One region of the Enterobacter sp. AC1 genome, then DNA from elsewhere that is predicted to be linked to it. Evidence: predicted binding sites of a transcription regulator. Region 1 holds the regulator's gene; the other holds the start of a gene.
What was found. Region 1 encodes Fur, which represses iron uptake genes when iron is present. Its sites were predicted from a motif close to ATAATAATGAGAACNACTATCAA; they were not measured.
Positions count from the first base shown of each region.

Region 2: bfd (bacterioferritin-associated ferredoxin) is a predicted target of Fur. The motif match lies at 3,956-3,978, and genes of this name have one in related genera.

Region 1 is NZ_JBNDIZ010000002.1:402,146-410,081, forward strand. It holds gene chiP (chitoporin ChiP) at 1-1,081, shown strand, start outside; gene chiQ (ChiQ/YbfN family lipoprotein) at 1,129-1,458, shown strand; gene fur (ferric iron uptake transcriptional regulator) at 1,566-2,012, opposite strand; gene fldA (flavodoxin FldA) at 2,303-2,833, opposite strand; gene ybfE (LexA regulated protein) at 2,989-3,276, opposite strand; gene ybfF (esterase) at 3,405-4,178, opposite strand; gene seqA (replication initiation negative regulator SeqA) at 4,362-4,910, shown strand; gene pgm (phosphoglucomutase (alpha-D-glucose-1,6-bisphosphate-dependent)) at 4,935-6,575, shown strand; gene potE (putrescine-ornithine antiporter) at 6,679-7,936, opposite strand, start outside.
Region 2 is NZ_JBNDIZ010000008.1:22,133-30,068, forward strand. It holds gene rplB (50S ribosomal protein L2) at 1-434, opposite strand, end outside; gene rplW (50S ribosomal protein L23) at 452-754, opposite strand; gene rplD (50S ribosomal protein L4) at 751-1,356, opposite strand; gene rplC (50S ribosomal protein L3) at 1,367-1,996, opposite strand; gene rpsJ (30S ribosomal protein S10) at 2,029-2,340, opposite strand; gene M2433_RS19635 (prepilin peptidase) at 2,721-3,194, shown strand; gene bfr (bacterioferritin) at 3,178-3,654, opposite strand; gene bfd (bacterioferritin-associated ferredoxin) at 3,727-3,921, opposite strand; gene tuf (elongation factor Tu) at 4,101-5,285, opposite strand; gene fusA (elongation factor G) at 5,355-7,469, opposite strand; gene rpsG (30S ribosomal protein S7) at 7,566-7,936, opposite strand, start outside.

The DNA.
Region 1 (7,936 bases):
CCCGAACGAAATTGCCTTCTCCTCCAGCAACAAAGCCTATAAAGAAGACTGGTCCGGGGATAAGAGCGGAATCAGCCTTTATAAGGCCGCAGCGAAATTTAAATACGGCCCGGTATGGGCGCGCGGTGGCTATATTCAGCCAACCGGCCAGACGCTGTTAGCGCCGCACTGGAGCTTTATGCCGGGTACCTATCAGGGGGCAGAAGCCGGGGCGAACTTTGACTACGGTGATGCGGGTGCGTTGAGCTTCTCTTATATGTGGACCAACGAGTATAAAGCACCATGGCACATCGAAATGGACAAGTTCTACCAGAACGATAAGAAAACCAAAGTAGATTATCTGCACTCGCTGGGTGCGAAATACGACTTCAAAAACGATCTGGTTCTCGAAGCCGCATTTGGCCAGGCGCAAGATTATGTCGATCAGTACTTTGCCAAGGCCAGCTATAAGTTTGATGTCGCGGGTAGCCCGCTGAGCACCAGCTACCAGTTCTACGGTACGCGCGACAAGGTCAGCAACGGTGGCGTCAATGATATTTATGACGGCACCGCGTGGTTACAGGCGCTGACCTTCGGCTACAAGGTCGGTCAGGTTGATTTGCGCCTGGAAGGCACATGGGTTAAGGCGGAAGGGCAGCAGGGGTACTTCCTGCAGCGTATGACCCCGACCTATGCATCGTCCAACGGCCGCCTGGATATCTGGTGGGATAACCGTTCCGACTTCAACGCCGACGGCGAGAAAGCGGTCTTCTTCGGCGCAATGTATGACCTCAAAAACTGGAATCTGCCTGGCTGGGCCGTGGGTGCCTCTTACGCTTACGCCTGGGATGCAAAACCTGCCGATATGGCAACACCGGATGCCTACTACGATCCAAACTATCGTCTGAAAGAGTCCTCCTACAGCCTGGATGCTATCTATACCCTGCAGGATGGTCGCGCGAAAGGCACGATGTTCAAACTGCACTTCACCCAGTATGACAACCACTCCGATATCCCGAGCTATGCGGGCGGTTACGGCAACATCTTCCAGGACGAACGTGACGTGAAATTCATGGTTATCGCACCGTTCACCATCTTCTGATGAATCGTCCGGCGGGTTAGCGCCCGCCGGACCGGAGACTGCACATGATAAAAAAAATCGTAATTGTCGCGCTGCTGGCGTCGGGGCTGGTGGCGTGTGCTCAGACTCAGGCCCCTCAAGAAGACTCCCGTCTCAAGGAGGCCTACAGCGCGTGCATCAATACCGCTGAAGGCTCGCCGGAGAAAATTCAGGCCTGCCAGAGCGTGTTGAATGTGCTGAAAAAAGAGAAAGCGCATGAACAGTTCGCAACGCAGGAAAATGTTCGCGTGATGGATTACCAGGCCTGTATCCAGGCGCGTAAAACCGGTAACGATCAGGAAGTGGCGAAGCGTTGCGACCAGATCTGGAAAGAGATCCGCAGCAGTAACAGTAATTAACCTGCTGTTATCATGCCCGGTGGCGCTAAGCTTACCGGGCTTTTTTATGCCTGAAAACAGGAAAAAAAAAAGCCAACCTTGCGGCTGGCTCAGAGTATGAATACTGATTATTTTGCGTCGTGCGCGTGGTCATCTTCGCGGCAGTCGCCTTCAGCGCAGTGACCGTAAAGGTACAGGCTGTGGTTGGTCAGGCGGATGCCATGACGCGCGGCGATTTCACGCTGACGTGATTCAATGGAATCATCGCTAAATTCAATGACCTTGCCGCAATCGAGGCAGATCAGGTGATCGTGGTGCTGCTGCTGGGTCAGTTCGAAAACAGATTTACCGCCTTCGAAATTATGACGGGTAACAATGCCCGCGTCGTCAAACTGGTTCAGCACGCGATAGACGGTAGCCAGCCCAATCTCTTCACCCATGTCGATAAGACGTTTGTAGAGGTCTTCCGCACTGACATGGTGATTGTCTGGACCCTGAAGCACTTCGAGGATTTTTAACCGAGGAAGCGTAACTTTCAGGCCAGCCTTCTTTAATGCGGTATTGTTGTCAGTCATGCGGAATCTGTCCTGTTGCTAAACGATTCACTTCTGTAGGAAGTGACAGAAAATGCACCCGGGATAATGCGTCTCATTATAGAACTGCCATGGCTAAATGAAAACTGCAAGTCTCAGGCAAAATATGCTTATAAAAACGTGGTATCACCAACAAACTTGTTCAAAGGAAAACCACGTTTATCAGGGAGACATTGTACAGGTCTGGACGAAAAAGTTAAAAGATTGTAGCGATTAATTTAATCGGTTTGACCTGGAGCACTGGCGCAGCCGCCGCTGCGCCGCGGAAGAAATCAGGCGTTAAGAATATCGTCCAGGTGCAGTTCCTCACGGATCTGCTTAACCCATTTCTCAACGCGCTCTGCCGTCAGCTCTGGCTGACGGTCTTCATCAATGGCCAGACCCACGAAATGATCGTCATCGGCCAGGCCTTTAGACGCTTCGAAGTGGTAACCGGCAGTTGGCCAGTGGCCAACGATCGCTGCGCCATTCGGCTCAATGATGTCGCGGATAGTCCCCAGCGCGTCACAGAAGTACTCGGCGTAGTCTTCCTGATCGCCGCAGCCAAACAGGGCGACCAGCTTTCCGTTGAAGTCGACTTCTTCCAGCGTCGGGAAGAAATCATCCCAGTCGCACTGGGCTTCACCGTAGTACCAGGTTGGAATACCCAACAGAAGAATGTCATAGCCTTCGAGATCTTCTTTGCTGCTCTTGGCGATGTCATGCACATCAGCAACGTCTTTACCGAGCTGTTTTTGAATGTTTTTTGCGATATTTTCGGTATTGCCGGTATCACTGCCAAAGAAAATGCCGATGATTGCCATGAGTAAAATAACCTCTTGAAACTTAATAGTATGGTGGCGCAATTTGGCCACGGATAAGGGCAATAATAGCAGAACTGGCAACCCTGCGGAAACAGCTATCGCGCAGGACTGCACTCTGTGCTACATGAAAAGGGCGATAAAGGGGATTTTCAGACTTATGCCTGGCTGCGTAACGTCTCAAGCTGGGCGATCAACATCTCTTCAATGAGCTCGCTGCGGCTGATATTCCGCGCGTCAGCCAGCTCGTTAAGCGCATCGACGGCGTCGGCGTTAAGCTTCAGTTCGACACGCTTAAGCCCACGATTTTTATCGCGTTTAAGCTGATTGCGTTTATTGATACGCAGCTGTTCATCGCGCGAGAGCGGATTCGTCTTGGGTCGTCCCGGTCGACGCTCATTCGCGAACAGATCTAGTGTCGTACGGTCCGTTTGTTCTTTGGCCATGATTCTGAGACTTCGGGGGAAACACGCCGCCCTGCTAATGCCCGGGCGATAAGCGCGCCATCATACATCACCAAAAACGGCACGCCAACGACTGGAAGCCCGCAGCCTTCCAGTCGCTCTCTTTTTAATCAATTTGCAGTATCAGCAAGATAGCGGCGAATGGCGCGCAACACGGCATCAGGTTTTTCAGCATGAACCCAGTGTCCGGCCCCGGCAATCACGTGGGCGCGCGCCTGCGGGAATTGTGCCAGCAAGGTGTCGCGGTACGCGTCGGTAACATAAGGAGAGTTACCGCCACGAATGAAGAGGGTAGGGTGTGGCCAGGCAGGTACCGTTTCCCAGCCCACGATATTATTGTACTGCGCCCAGAGCACCGGCACGTTAAAACGCCATTGTCCGTCAACAAACGACTTCAGCAGGAACTGCACGACGCCTTCTTCATCAAGATGGTCACGCATGACCGCAGCCGCCTGCTGGCGGGTCGCAGCGCCCGCTTCAGTGACCGCATTGATGGCAGCAAAAATCTCGTCGTGACGGCGGACGTCATAATCCACGGGCGCGACATCAATTACCACCAGGCCGTTAATACGTTCCGGCGCAAGCGCCGTCAGGGCCATTACCGCTTTGCCGCCCATTGAATGCCCGATGAGTGTTACCTTCTGCAGGCCGTTGGCGTCCAGCGTATCCAGCAGATCCTGTGCCATCGCGGCGTAGGTCATTTCGTCTGAACGCCCGGAAAGACCGTGATTGCGCATATCGACCTGTAAAATATCGTGGTCGGTAACCAGATCGCGCGCCAGCACGCCCAGGTTATCCAGGCTGCCAAAAAGCCCGTGAACCAGTACGATGGGAGAATTATTGTTCGGCGATTGTGCAGTTTGCGCTCGGGTATTCAATTTCATGGCAAAGTTCTTTTTTTACGTATGTCAGGTTAGGGTATCATGTTGACCATTCTGCCGCCCGGCTGCAAGGTTCCAGTTTAATCTGACTTTTGCTGCCAACCGGGTTTGACGCTATCCGCTGTTGGGATTTGACCCTATAATCCCAATGACTTGTATTCAGATAAGAAATCGCACTGGATTAAGATGAAAACAATCGAAGTTGATGACGAACTCTATCAGTATATTGCCAGCCAGACGCGGCATATCGGGGAGAGCGCGTCCGACATTTTACGGCGCATGCTTAAAATTTCCGCCGCTTCACAGCCTGCAACCCCAGTCACCAAAGATGTCGTGTCTCAGCCGAGCGTTGCTGCACAGGCTAAACCTGCCGTGACGCCGGCAAAAGATAAAGTGCGCGCGATGCGCGAGCTGCTGCTGTCCGATGAATATGCGGAGCAGAAAAAGGCGGTTAACCGCTTTATGCTGGTGCTGTCTACACTTTATTCACTGGATAACAAAGCGTTTGCTGAAGCGACCGAGTCGCTGCACGGTCGTACTCGCGTCTATTTCGCGGGTGACGAGCAGACGCTGCTGCAAAATGGCAACCAAACCAAACCAAAACATGTTCCTGGCACCCCGTACTGGGTGATCACCAATACCAATACGGGCCGCAAGTGCAGCATGATTGAACATATCATGCAGTCCATGCAGTTCCCGGCGGAATTGATTGAAAAGGTTTGCGGTACAATTTAACCCTTGCATCAGAAGGACCCGGTAATGGCAAATCACAGCCGTGCAGGCCAACCTGCACAACAAAGCGATTTGATTAACGTCGCTCAGCTGACCGCGCAGTATTACGTGCTGAAACCGGTCGTGGGCAACGCAGAACACGCAGTGAAGTTTGGTACATCTGGTCACCGCGGGAGCGCGGCGCGCCACAGCTTTAACGAACCGCACATTCTGGCCATTGCTCAGGCCATTGCGGAAGAGCGCGCTAAAAATGGCGTTACCGGTCCGTGCTACGTGGGGAAAGACACCCATGCGCTGTCTGAACCGGCGTTCATCTCTGTGGTGGAAGTGCTGGCTGCAAACGGCGTTGATGTGATTGTTCAGGAGAACAACGGTTTCACCCCAACCCCTGCGGTGTCTAACGCAATCCTGGTGCACAATAAAAAAGGTGGCGCGCTGGCAGACGGGATCGTTATCACGCCATCCCATAACCCACCGGAAGACGGCGGCATCAAATACAACCCACCTAACGGTGGCCCGGCAGACACCAACGTCACCAAAGTGGTGGAAGACCGTGCGAACGCCTTGCTGGCAGACGATCTGAAAGGCGTGAAGCGCATCTCCCTGGATGCCGCCATGGCGTCCGGACACGTTAAAGAGCAGGATCTGGTTCAGCCGTTCGTGGAAGGGCTGGCGGACATCGTTGATATGGCGGCGATTCAGAAAGCTGGCCTGAAGCTGGGTGTGGATCCGCTGGGCGGCTCCGGTATTGAATACTGGAAACGTATCGCCGAGCATTACAAGCTGGACCTGACCATCGTGAACGATCACGTCGATCAGACCTTCCGCTTTATGCACCTCGATAAAGACGGCGCGATCCGTATGGACTGCTCCTCAGAGTGTGCGATGGCGGGCCTGCTGGCGCTGCGCGACAAATTCGACCTGGCGTTTGCTAACGACCCGGATTATGACCGTCACGGTATCGTCACCCCTGCCGGGCTGATGAACCCGAACCACTATCTGGCCGTCGCGATTAACTACCTGTTCCAGCACCGTCCGCAGTGGGGCAAAGAGGTGGCCGTCGGTAAAACGCTGGTCTCTTCAGCCATGATCGACCGCGTGGTCGACGCGCTGGGTCGCAAGCTGGTGGAAGTGCCGGTTGGCTTTAAATGGTTTGTTGACGGTCTGCACGACGGCAGCTTCGGCTTCGGTGGTGAAGAGAGTGCCGGTGCGTCATTCCTGCGCTTCGACGGCACCCCGTGGTCAACCGATAAAGACGGCATCATCATGTGCCTGCTGGCGGCGGAGATCACCGCGGTCACCGGTAAAAACCCGCAGGAACATTACAATGACCTGGCGGCACGCTTTGGTGCGCCAAGCTATAACCGCATTCAGGCTGGCGCGACGTCAGCCCAGAAAGCGGCCCTGTCGAAACTCTCTCCGGAAATGGTCAGCGCAAGCACCCTGGCGGGTGACCCGATCACCGCGCGTCTGACGGCGGCACCGGGCAACGGCGCATCCATTGGTGGTCTGAAAGTGATGACCGACAACGGCTGGTTCGCCGCGCGTCCATCCGGTACGGAAGATGCGTATAAAATCTATTGCGAGAGCTTCCTCGGCGCTGAGCATCGCCAGCAGATTGAGAAAGAAGCGGTAGAGATTGTCAGCGAAGTGCTGAAAAACGCGTAAGTGGTGTTTGGTGCGGGCTGATGCCCTCACCCCGTCCCTCTCCCACAGGGAGAGGGAGAAAACATTAAAAACGGCAACCTCAGGGTTGCCGTTTTGCTTTTACCTAACTATGTTTATTCTTCAATTCAAACCGTGGTGACACCAGACCGTACAGCGTCCAGCCCATAAAGGTCACCATCGCGCCATACAGCATCGCCTCCTGGCCGGATGAGTAGAGCGCATAGAAGCTGTAGATTGCCCCAATCAGCGCCACGATATTGGCCGCTCGCGCCTTGCGTGGTTCCACCTTCGCGACTTTCTGAATAATCACCAGCGCCGCCATCGACAGAATATAAGGAATGATATTTGTCACAACCGCCAGGTTGACCAGCACGTTGAACTGGCTGTTCAGCGACGGGCTTATGGTCATCAGCGACAATCCGCTCTGGAAGATGACAATCGCCAGCATGCCCTGCACCGGCGCATCGGCTTTGGTCACGCGGGAGAAGATTTTCGGGAAGTAACCTTCGTCAGCCGAAGATTTGAAAACCTGCGCGATGGTGAACTGCCAGCCGAGGAGCGAACCGCAGCAGGACATCACCATCAGACCCATGATCACCTTCCCGACTTCCGGGGTGAACATCTGCGCGAAGGCCAGCCCGAACGGCGCCGTGGAGTTAGCCAAATCCATGTTCGGTACGATGCCGGCAATAACGTTAGTTGACACGATATAGATCACCGCCGCACCCAGCGTTCCGCCCAGAACGGCAATCGGGACGTTCTTTTCCGGGTTCTCTACCACTTCCGCGTTTGCACAGGCGGATTCCAGACCGAGGAAGGCCCACAGCGTCATGGCGATTGATGACCCGACAGCGCTAAAGAACGGCACGTGGTGCGGGTTCCAGGAGTTGGCGTACAGCGTCGGGCTAAACCAGAACCAGCCGATGATGCACAGACCGACTACCGGGATAATCACGCCCCAGACGGTGATGCTGCTGAGCTGCCCGGTGATGCGCGCGCCGCCAAAGTTGGCCACGGTGCAGATCCACAGCACGCCGATGGTGGCTAAACCAATCTGTACCGGGCTAAGTGTGGCCCCAAACAGCTCCGTGCCGTAACCCACGGCGGAGATGGCAATCGCCACGTTAGCGATCAGCAGCGACACCCCGTAGGTATAGTTGGCCATAAAGTTGCCCGACTTGCCAAAGGCGTATTCGGCATAGCCCCCCATCCCGCCAGACTTACGGCTGAACATCCCACACTTGGCAAATGCCCACGCCAGCGCCATTGAACCGACTGCCGTTACCAGCCAGGAGATAATCGAAATGGTTCCCACTTCGGCGAGCTTGGTGGGCAGCATGATAATTCCGGATCCCAGCATG
Region 2 (7,936 bases), on a different contig from region 1:
TCTACGTTATGAACGGTAGAACCAACCGGGATATTGCGCATCGGCAGGGTGTTGCCTGCTTTGATTGCAGCATCAACGCCAGACTGAATCTGGTCGCCAGCTTTCAGGCCTTTAGGGGCCAGGATGTAACGGCGTTCGCCGTCTTTGTACAGAACCAGCGCGATGTTCGCGGAACGGTTCGGATCGTACTCAAGACGTTCAACAACTGCTGGGATACCGTCTTTGTTGCGTTTGAAGTCAACAATACGATAAGCCTGCTTGTGGCCACCACCGATGTGACGAGTGGTGATACGGCCATTGTTGTTACGACCACCGGATTTGCTGTTTTTTTCCAGCAACGGAGCAAAAGGTTTGCCCTTGTGCAGCTCAGGGTTAACCACTTTAACTACGTGGCGACGACCCGGAGATGTCGGTTTACATTTAACAACTGCCATTGTATTACTCCTCCGACTTACTCAGCGCCGCCAACGAAGTCCAGATTCTGGCCTTCTTTCAGGGTGACGTAAGCTTTTTTCCAGTCGCTACGACGACCGATACGCTGTCCGTGACGTTTAACTTTCCCTTTAACTACCAGGGTGTTAACGACTTCGACTTCGACTTCAAACAGTTTCTGCACAGCAGCTTTGATCTCTGCTTTGGTCGCGTCTTTAGCAACTTTGAGAACGATGGTGTTTGTTTTTTCCATCGCAGTAGACGCTTTTTCAGAAACGTGCGGTGCGCGAAGCACCTTCAGCAGACGTTCTTCACGAATCATGCCAGCATCTCCTCAACTTGCTTAACAGCATCAGCAGTCATTACGACTTTGTCGAAGGCGATCAGGCTAACCGGGTCGATACCAGTCGCGTCGCGTACGTCAACCTTGTGCAGGTTACGTGCGGCCAGGAACAGGTTCTCGTCCAGCTCACCGGTGATGATCAGCACATCTTCCAGAGCCATGTCTTTCAGTTTCTGTGCCAGCAGCTTAGTTTTAGGCGCTTCTACAGAGAATGATTCGACAACGATCAGACGATCCTGACGTACCAGTTCGGACAGAATGCTTTTCAGCGCGCCGCGGTACATCTTTTTGTTAACTTTTTGACTGTGGTCCTGTGGACGCGCAGCGAAGGTCACGCCACCTGAACGCCAGATCGGGCTCTTGATAGAACCTGAACGCGCACGGCCGGTACCTTTCTGGCGCCATGGCTTTTTGCCAGAACCAGTTACTTCAGCACGAGTCTTCTGAGCACGAGTACCCTGACGAGCACCAGCTGCATAAGCAACAACAACCTGGTGAACCAGCGCTTCGTTGAAATCACGACCGAAGGTAGTTTCGGAAACAGTCAGCGCGCTCTGCGCGTCTTTCAATACTAATTCCATTGCTATCCCCTTACGCCTTCACAGCTGGTTTAACGATCAGGTCGCTACCGGTTGCACCCGGAACTGCACCTTTAACCAGCAGCAGGTTGCGCTCAGCGTCAACACGTACTACGTCCAGGCTCTGAACGGTCACACGTTCGTTACCCAGCTGACCTGCCATTTTCTTGCCTTTGAACACTTTGCCCGGAGTCTGGTTCTGACCGATAGAACCCGGAACGCGGTGAGACAAGGAGTTACCGTGAGTAGCGTCCTGGGTACGGAAGTTCCAGCGCTTAACGGTACCAGCAAAACCTTTACCTTTAGAGGTACCGGTTACGTCAACTTTTTTAACGTCAGCAAACAGCTCAACGCTAATGTCCTGACCTACAGTGAACTCTTCGCCTTCAGCAAGACGGAATTCCCACAGACCACGGCCAGCTTCTACGCCAGCTTTAGCGAAGTGACCCGCTTCTGGTTTGGTTACACGGTTAGCTTTTTTAGCACCAGTGGTCACCTGAACAGCGCGGTAGCCATCGTTAGCCAGATCTTTAACCTGAGTAACGCGGTTTGCTTCAACTTCGATTACGGTTACTGGGATAGAAACGCCATCTTCAGTGAAGATGCGGGTCATGCCCACTTTTTTACCGACTAAACCAATCATTGTATCAACCTCTCAATCGCTCGATGACCTGATTAACCCAGGCTGATCTGCACGTCTACACCGGCAGCCAGATCCAGACGCATCAGAGCATCAACGGTTTTCTCAGTTGGCTCAACGATGTCAACCAGACGCTTGTGAGTGCGGATTTCGTACTGATCGCGCGCGTCTTTGTTGACGTGCGGGGAGATCAGAACGGTGAAGCGCTCTTTGCGGGTCGGCAGCGGGATCGGACCACGGACTTGCGCACCAGTGCGCTTAGCAGTCTCGACGATTTCCGCGGTTGATTGATCGATCAGACGATGATCAAACGCTTTAAGGCGGATACGGATTCTTTGGTTCTGCATGAGACCAGAGCTCCAATTATTTTATAAACGAAAATGATTACTCCTCAAACCCATTACGATTGATGGGAGAGTGTAACCGTTCTTACGTAGCCCCCCAATTGGGAGCATTGTTGAGTAACAAAATGAGCTACTCTGGTTCTGATTGAACCCGCCGTCAATTACGACAAGCCCGCGCATTATACGTAAATCTGGGCAAGACGCAAGTGCCGTTTAGAAATTAAGCGCCTGAGGCGCAGTATGCGTAAAGGCGCACAACTTTTTACGCAATGTATCCCTTCTCAATGCTTTGTCTGGAGCCCCTACGCAATTGTCGTTTTTCTGGATTGCCGGCCAGGCCGATTATAACGAGTATGCGCTCAAACCCTTTTGAGGCCTTTTCCATGTTAACCACCCTCCCCTTTTTGCTGGTCTATTTTTCGCTGACTACCTTTCTTGTCCGTGCAGATATTCGCTACGGACTGCTTCCCGATAAATTTCTCTGCCCGCTGCTATGGACGGGCCTGCTCTTTCAGCTCTGTGTCCACCCTGATTTTTTGCCGAGTGCGGTAGTAGGTGCGATGGCTGGATATATCGGCTTTGCCATTATTTATTGGGGGTATCGGTTTATCTGCCGGCGTGAAGGGATGGGATATGGCGATGTAAAATACCTGGCGGCGCTTGGTGCATGGCATGGCTGGTGCATGCTGCCCTCGCTGGCGTTACTCGCTGCGCTTATGGCGCTACTTAGCATTCTTGTATTTTCGTTTCTCACGCCTGATAAAGGGGCATTAAAAAACCCACTGCCTTTTGGGCCATTTCTGGCGGCAGCGGGTTTATGCGTAGGCTGGAAGACGGTGGTTACTCTTCCACTTTGATCTGCGACTGTAGGTAGTTCTGCAGGCCGATTTTAGCAATCAGATCCAGTTCCGTTTCCAGCCAGTCAATGTGACCTTCTTCATCGGCCAGGATCTGGATCATCATATCGCGGCTGACGTAGTCATGTACGCTGTCGGCATAGGCAATGGCTTCACGGAGATCTTTGGCACCTTCAAGTTCCAGCCTAAGGTCGGAACGAAGCATCTCTTCGACGTCTTCTCCGATGCCCAGCTTTCCGAGATCCTGCAGGTTAGGAATGCCTTCAAGGAATAAAATACGCTCGATATATTTATCAGCGTGTTTCATTTCATCAATCGACTCATGGTACTCAACGTCGTTTAAACGCTTAAGTCCCCAGTTTTTGAACATTCTTGCGTGAAGAAAGTACTGGTTGATTGCGACAAGCTCATTTCCCAATAATTTATTGAGATAACTTATGATTTTAACATCACCTTTCATTATATAGTCCCTCCGCTTCCACTCATTGAAGCGTAGATCGGGCTACAGGGATGTCAAAAAAAAGATAGGCGCTTACGCGATCTCTTTGTATTCCGGGATCTGCATCAATTCGTCCTGCATGATCTCTCGCGCAGCACGTACACATTTACCGCATTGATTTCCAACCGGAACAAACTTGCGAAGCTGCTGAAATGACTGAGGTTGAAACTGGCGAACGGCCTGACGTATTTTTTTGTCACTTACACCATTACATAAACAAACGTACATAGAGACTCCCGTTCAAAATATGCGCAAAGTGTAAGTGAGAATGGTTATGATTACAATAGCACAAGCGCCGGAATACGGGGCGGGAGCGGGCAAAAAATGCGGAATTTTGTGACAAATCCTTAGCGACAGAAAACAAAAAAGGACGCCGAAGCGTCCTTTTTTTATTCGGGGATAATTAATTAGCCCAGAACTTTAGCAACAACGCCCGCGCCAACGGTACGGCCGCCTTCACGGATTGCGAAACGCAGACCGTCGTCCATCGCGATTGGGTGGATCAGAGTCACAACCATCTTGATGTTGTCGCCTGGCATTACCATCTCAACGCCTTCTGGCAGTTCGATGGTACCGGTCACGTCAGTTGTACGGAAGTAGAACTGTGGACGGTAGCCTTTGAAGAACGGAGTATGACGGCCGCCTTCGTCTTTGGACAGGATGTACACTTCAGATTCGAACTTGGTGTGTGGCTTGATTGAGCCTGGCTTCGCCAGTACCTGACCACGTTCGATTTCTTCACGTTTGATACCACGCAGCAGAACACCAACGTTCTCACCAGCACGGCCTTCGTCCAGCAGTTTGCGGAACATTTCAACGCCAGTACAGGTAGACTTAGCAGTCTCTTTGATACCAACGATTTCAACTTCTTCACCAACTTTGATGATACCGCGCTCTACACGACCGGTAACAACGGTACCACGACCGGAGATGGAGAATACGTCTTCGATTGGCAGCAGGAATGGCTTGTCAATCGCACGCTCTGGTTCTGGGATGTAAGAATCCAGGAAGCCAGCCAGTTCGATGATTTTCGCTTCCCACTCTGCTTCGCCTTCCAGCGCTTTCAGAGCAGAACCACGAACGATTGGGGTATCGTCGCCTGGGAAGTCGTACTGAGACAGCAGTTCACGAACTTCCATCTCTACCAGTTCCAGCAGCTCTTCGTCATCAACCATGTCGCATTTGTTCAGGAACACGATGATGAAAGGAACGCCTACCTGACGACCCAGCAGGATGTGCTCACGAGTCTGAGGCATTGGGCCGTCAGTCGCAGCAACAACCAGGATCGCGCCGTCCATCTGCGCAGCACCGGTGATCATGTTTTTAACATAGTCGGCGTGGCCTGGGCAGTCTACGTGTGCGTAGTGGCGAGTCGGGGTGTCATATTCAACGTGGGAAGTGTTGATGGTGATACCACGAGCTTTTTCTTCTGGTGCGTTATCGATCTGGTCGAATGCACGAGCAGAACCACCGTAGGTTTTTGCCAGAACGGTAGTGATTGCAGCAGTCAGGGTAGTTTTACCATGGTCAACGTGGCCGATAGTACCAACGTTGACGTGCGGTTTTGTACGTTCAAATTTTTCTTTAGACACGGCTATATTCCTTACTATAGTGCTCTCCCCTCTGGAGAGAGCACGGGACTTAGGTTTTAATCCTGTGGATTACTTACCACGGGCTTCAATAACGGCCTGAGCAACGTTGTTAGGCGCATCATCATACTTCAGGAATTCCATGGTGTATGATGCACGACCTTTGGTCAGAGAACGCAGCTGAGTTGCATATCCGAACATTTCAGACAGCGGAACTTCAGCGTGGATCTTAACGCCAGTTACTTCGGATTCCTGACCACGCAGCATACCGCGACGACGGCTCAAGTCACCGATAACGTCACCGGTGTTCTCTTCAGGAGTTTCTACTTCAACCTTCATGATTGGCTCAAGCAGAACTGGTTTTGCTTTCTTAAAGCCTTCTTTAAAGGCAATAGACGCAGCCAGTTTAAACGCCAGTTCAGAGGAGTCAACGTCGTGGTAAGAACCGAAGTGCAGACGAACACCCATGTCAACAACCGGATAGCCAGCCAGAGGGCCCGCTTTCAGCTGTTCCTGAATGCCTTTATCAACGGCTGGGATGTATTCGCCAGGAATTACACCACCTTTGATGTCGTTGATGAACTCGTAACCTTTAGGGTTAGAGCCCGGCTCCAGTGGGTACATGTCGATCACAACGTGACCGTACTGACCGCGACCACCAGACTGCTTAGCGTGTTTACCTTCAACATCGGTAACTTTCGCACGAATCGCTTCGCGGTAAGCAACCTGAGGTTTACCCACGTTCGCTTCAACGTTGAATTCACGCTTCATACGGTCAACGATGATGTCCAGGTGCAGTTCACCCATACCAGCGATGATGGTCTGGTTAGATTCTTCATCAGTCCATACGCGGAATGATGGGTCTTCTTTCGCCAGACGGCCCAGAGCCAGACCCATTTTTTCCTGGTCAGCTTTGGTTTTTGGTTCAACCGCGATGGAGATTACCGGCTCAGGGAATTCCATACGCTCCAGAATGATCGGGTGATCCGGGTCACACAGGGTGTCACCAGTGGTCACGTCTTTCAGACCGATAGCTGCAGCGATGTCGCCCGCACGAACTTCTTTGATCTCTTCACGTTTGTTAGCGTGCATCTGTACGATACGGCCAAAACGTTCACGCGCCGCTTTCACGGAGTTCAGGATGGTGTCACCGGAGTTAACCACACCAGAGTAAACGCGGAAGAAGGTCAGGTTACCCACGAATGGGTCGGTAGCGATTTTGAACGCCAGTGCAGAGAATGGCTCTTCGTCGCTTGCGTGACGCTCTGCTGGAGTATCTTTACCGTCGTCCAGGATGCCGTTGATCGCAGGAACGTCAACAGGGGATGGCAGGTAATCAACTACCGCATCCAGCATTGCCTGAACACCTTTGTTCTTGAACGCAGAACCACAGGTTACCAGGATGATTTCGTTGTTCAGAACGCGCTGACGCAGAGCTTTTTTGATCTCTTCTTCAGTCAGTTCTTCACCACCCAGGTATTTCTCCATCAGCTCTTCAGAAGCTTCAGCAGCGGATTCGATCAGGTTCTGGTGCCATTCGTCAGCCAGGTCCTGCATTTCAGCCGGGATATCTTCGTATTCGAAGGTAACGCCCTGGTCTGCATCGTTCCAGTTGATGGCTTTCATTTTCACCAGGTCGATAACGCCGGTGAAGCCTTCTTCAGCACCAATTGCCAGCTGCAGCGGAACAGGGTTCGCGCCCAGACGGGTTTTGATCTGACCAACAACTTTCAGGAAGTTAGCACCCATACGGTCCATTTTGTTAACGAACGCGATGCGTGGAACTTTATATTTGTTCGCCTGACGCCATACGGTCTCAGACTGTGGCTGAACACCACCAACTGCGCAATAAACCATTACCGCGCCGTCAAGAACACGCATGGAACGTTCTACTTCGATGGTGAAGTCAACGTGGCCTGGGGTGTCGATGATGTTTACGCGATGCGGTTCGTACTGCTTAGCCATACCTGACCAGAATGCAGTAGTCGCTGCGGAGGTGATAGTAATACCACGCTCCTGCTCCTGTTCCATCCAGTCCATGGTGGCTGCGCCGTCATGAACTTCACCGATTTTGTGGTTTACACCGGTGTAGAACAGAATACGTTCGGTAGTAGTGGTTTTACCGGCGTCGATGTGCGCACTGATACCGATGTTACGGTAGCGTGCGATGGGTGTTGTACGAGCCATTTGATTCCTCGTTTATATCTTTAGGCGTTCAGTTAAGTTACCCAGAGCGGGCGGCTTCTCTGAAGCGCCCGCCTGGTGACTAATACTCCGAAGGGATTACCAACGGTAGTGTGCGAACGCCTTGTTGGCTTCTGCCATACGGTGAACGTCTTCACGTTTCTTAACTGCAGTACCTTTGTTGTCTGCAGCATCAGAAAGTTCGTTCGCCAGACGCAGAGCCATGGATTTATCACCGCGTTTACGAGCAGCTTCAACGATCCAACGCATTGCCAGAGCATTACGACGAACCGGACGAACTTCAACTGGAACCTGATAAGTAGAACCACCAACGCGGCGGGACTTAACTTCTACGGTAGGGCGAACGTTGTCGAGAGCGACTTCGAAAGCTTCCAGTTCATTTTTACCAGAACGCTGAGCCAGGGTCTCAAGCGCGCTGTATACGATTGCTTCTGCAGTAGATTTTTTAC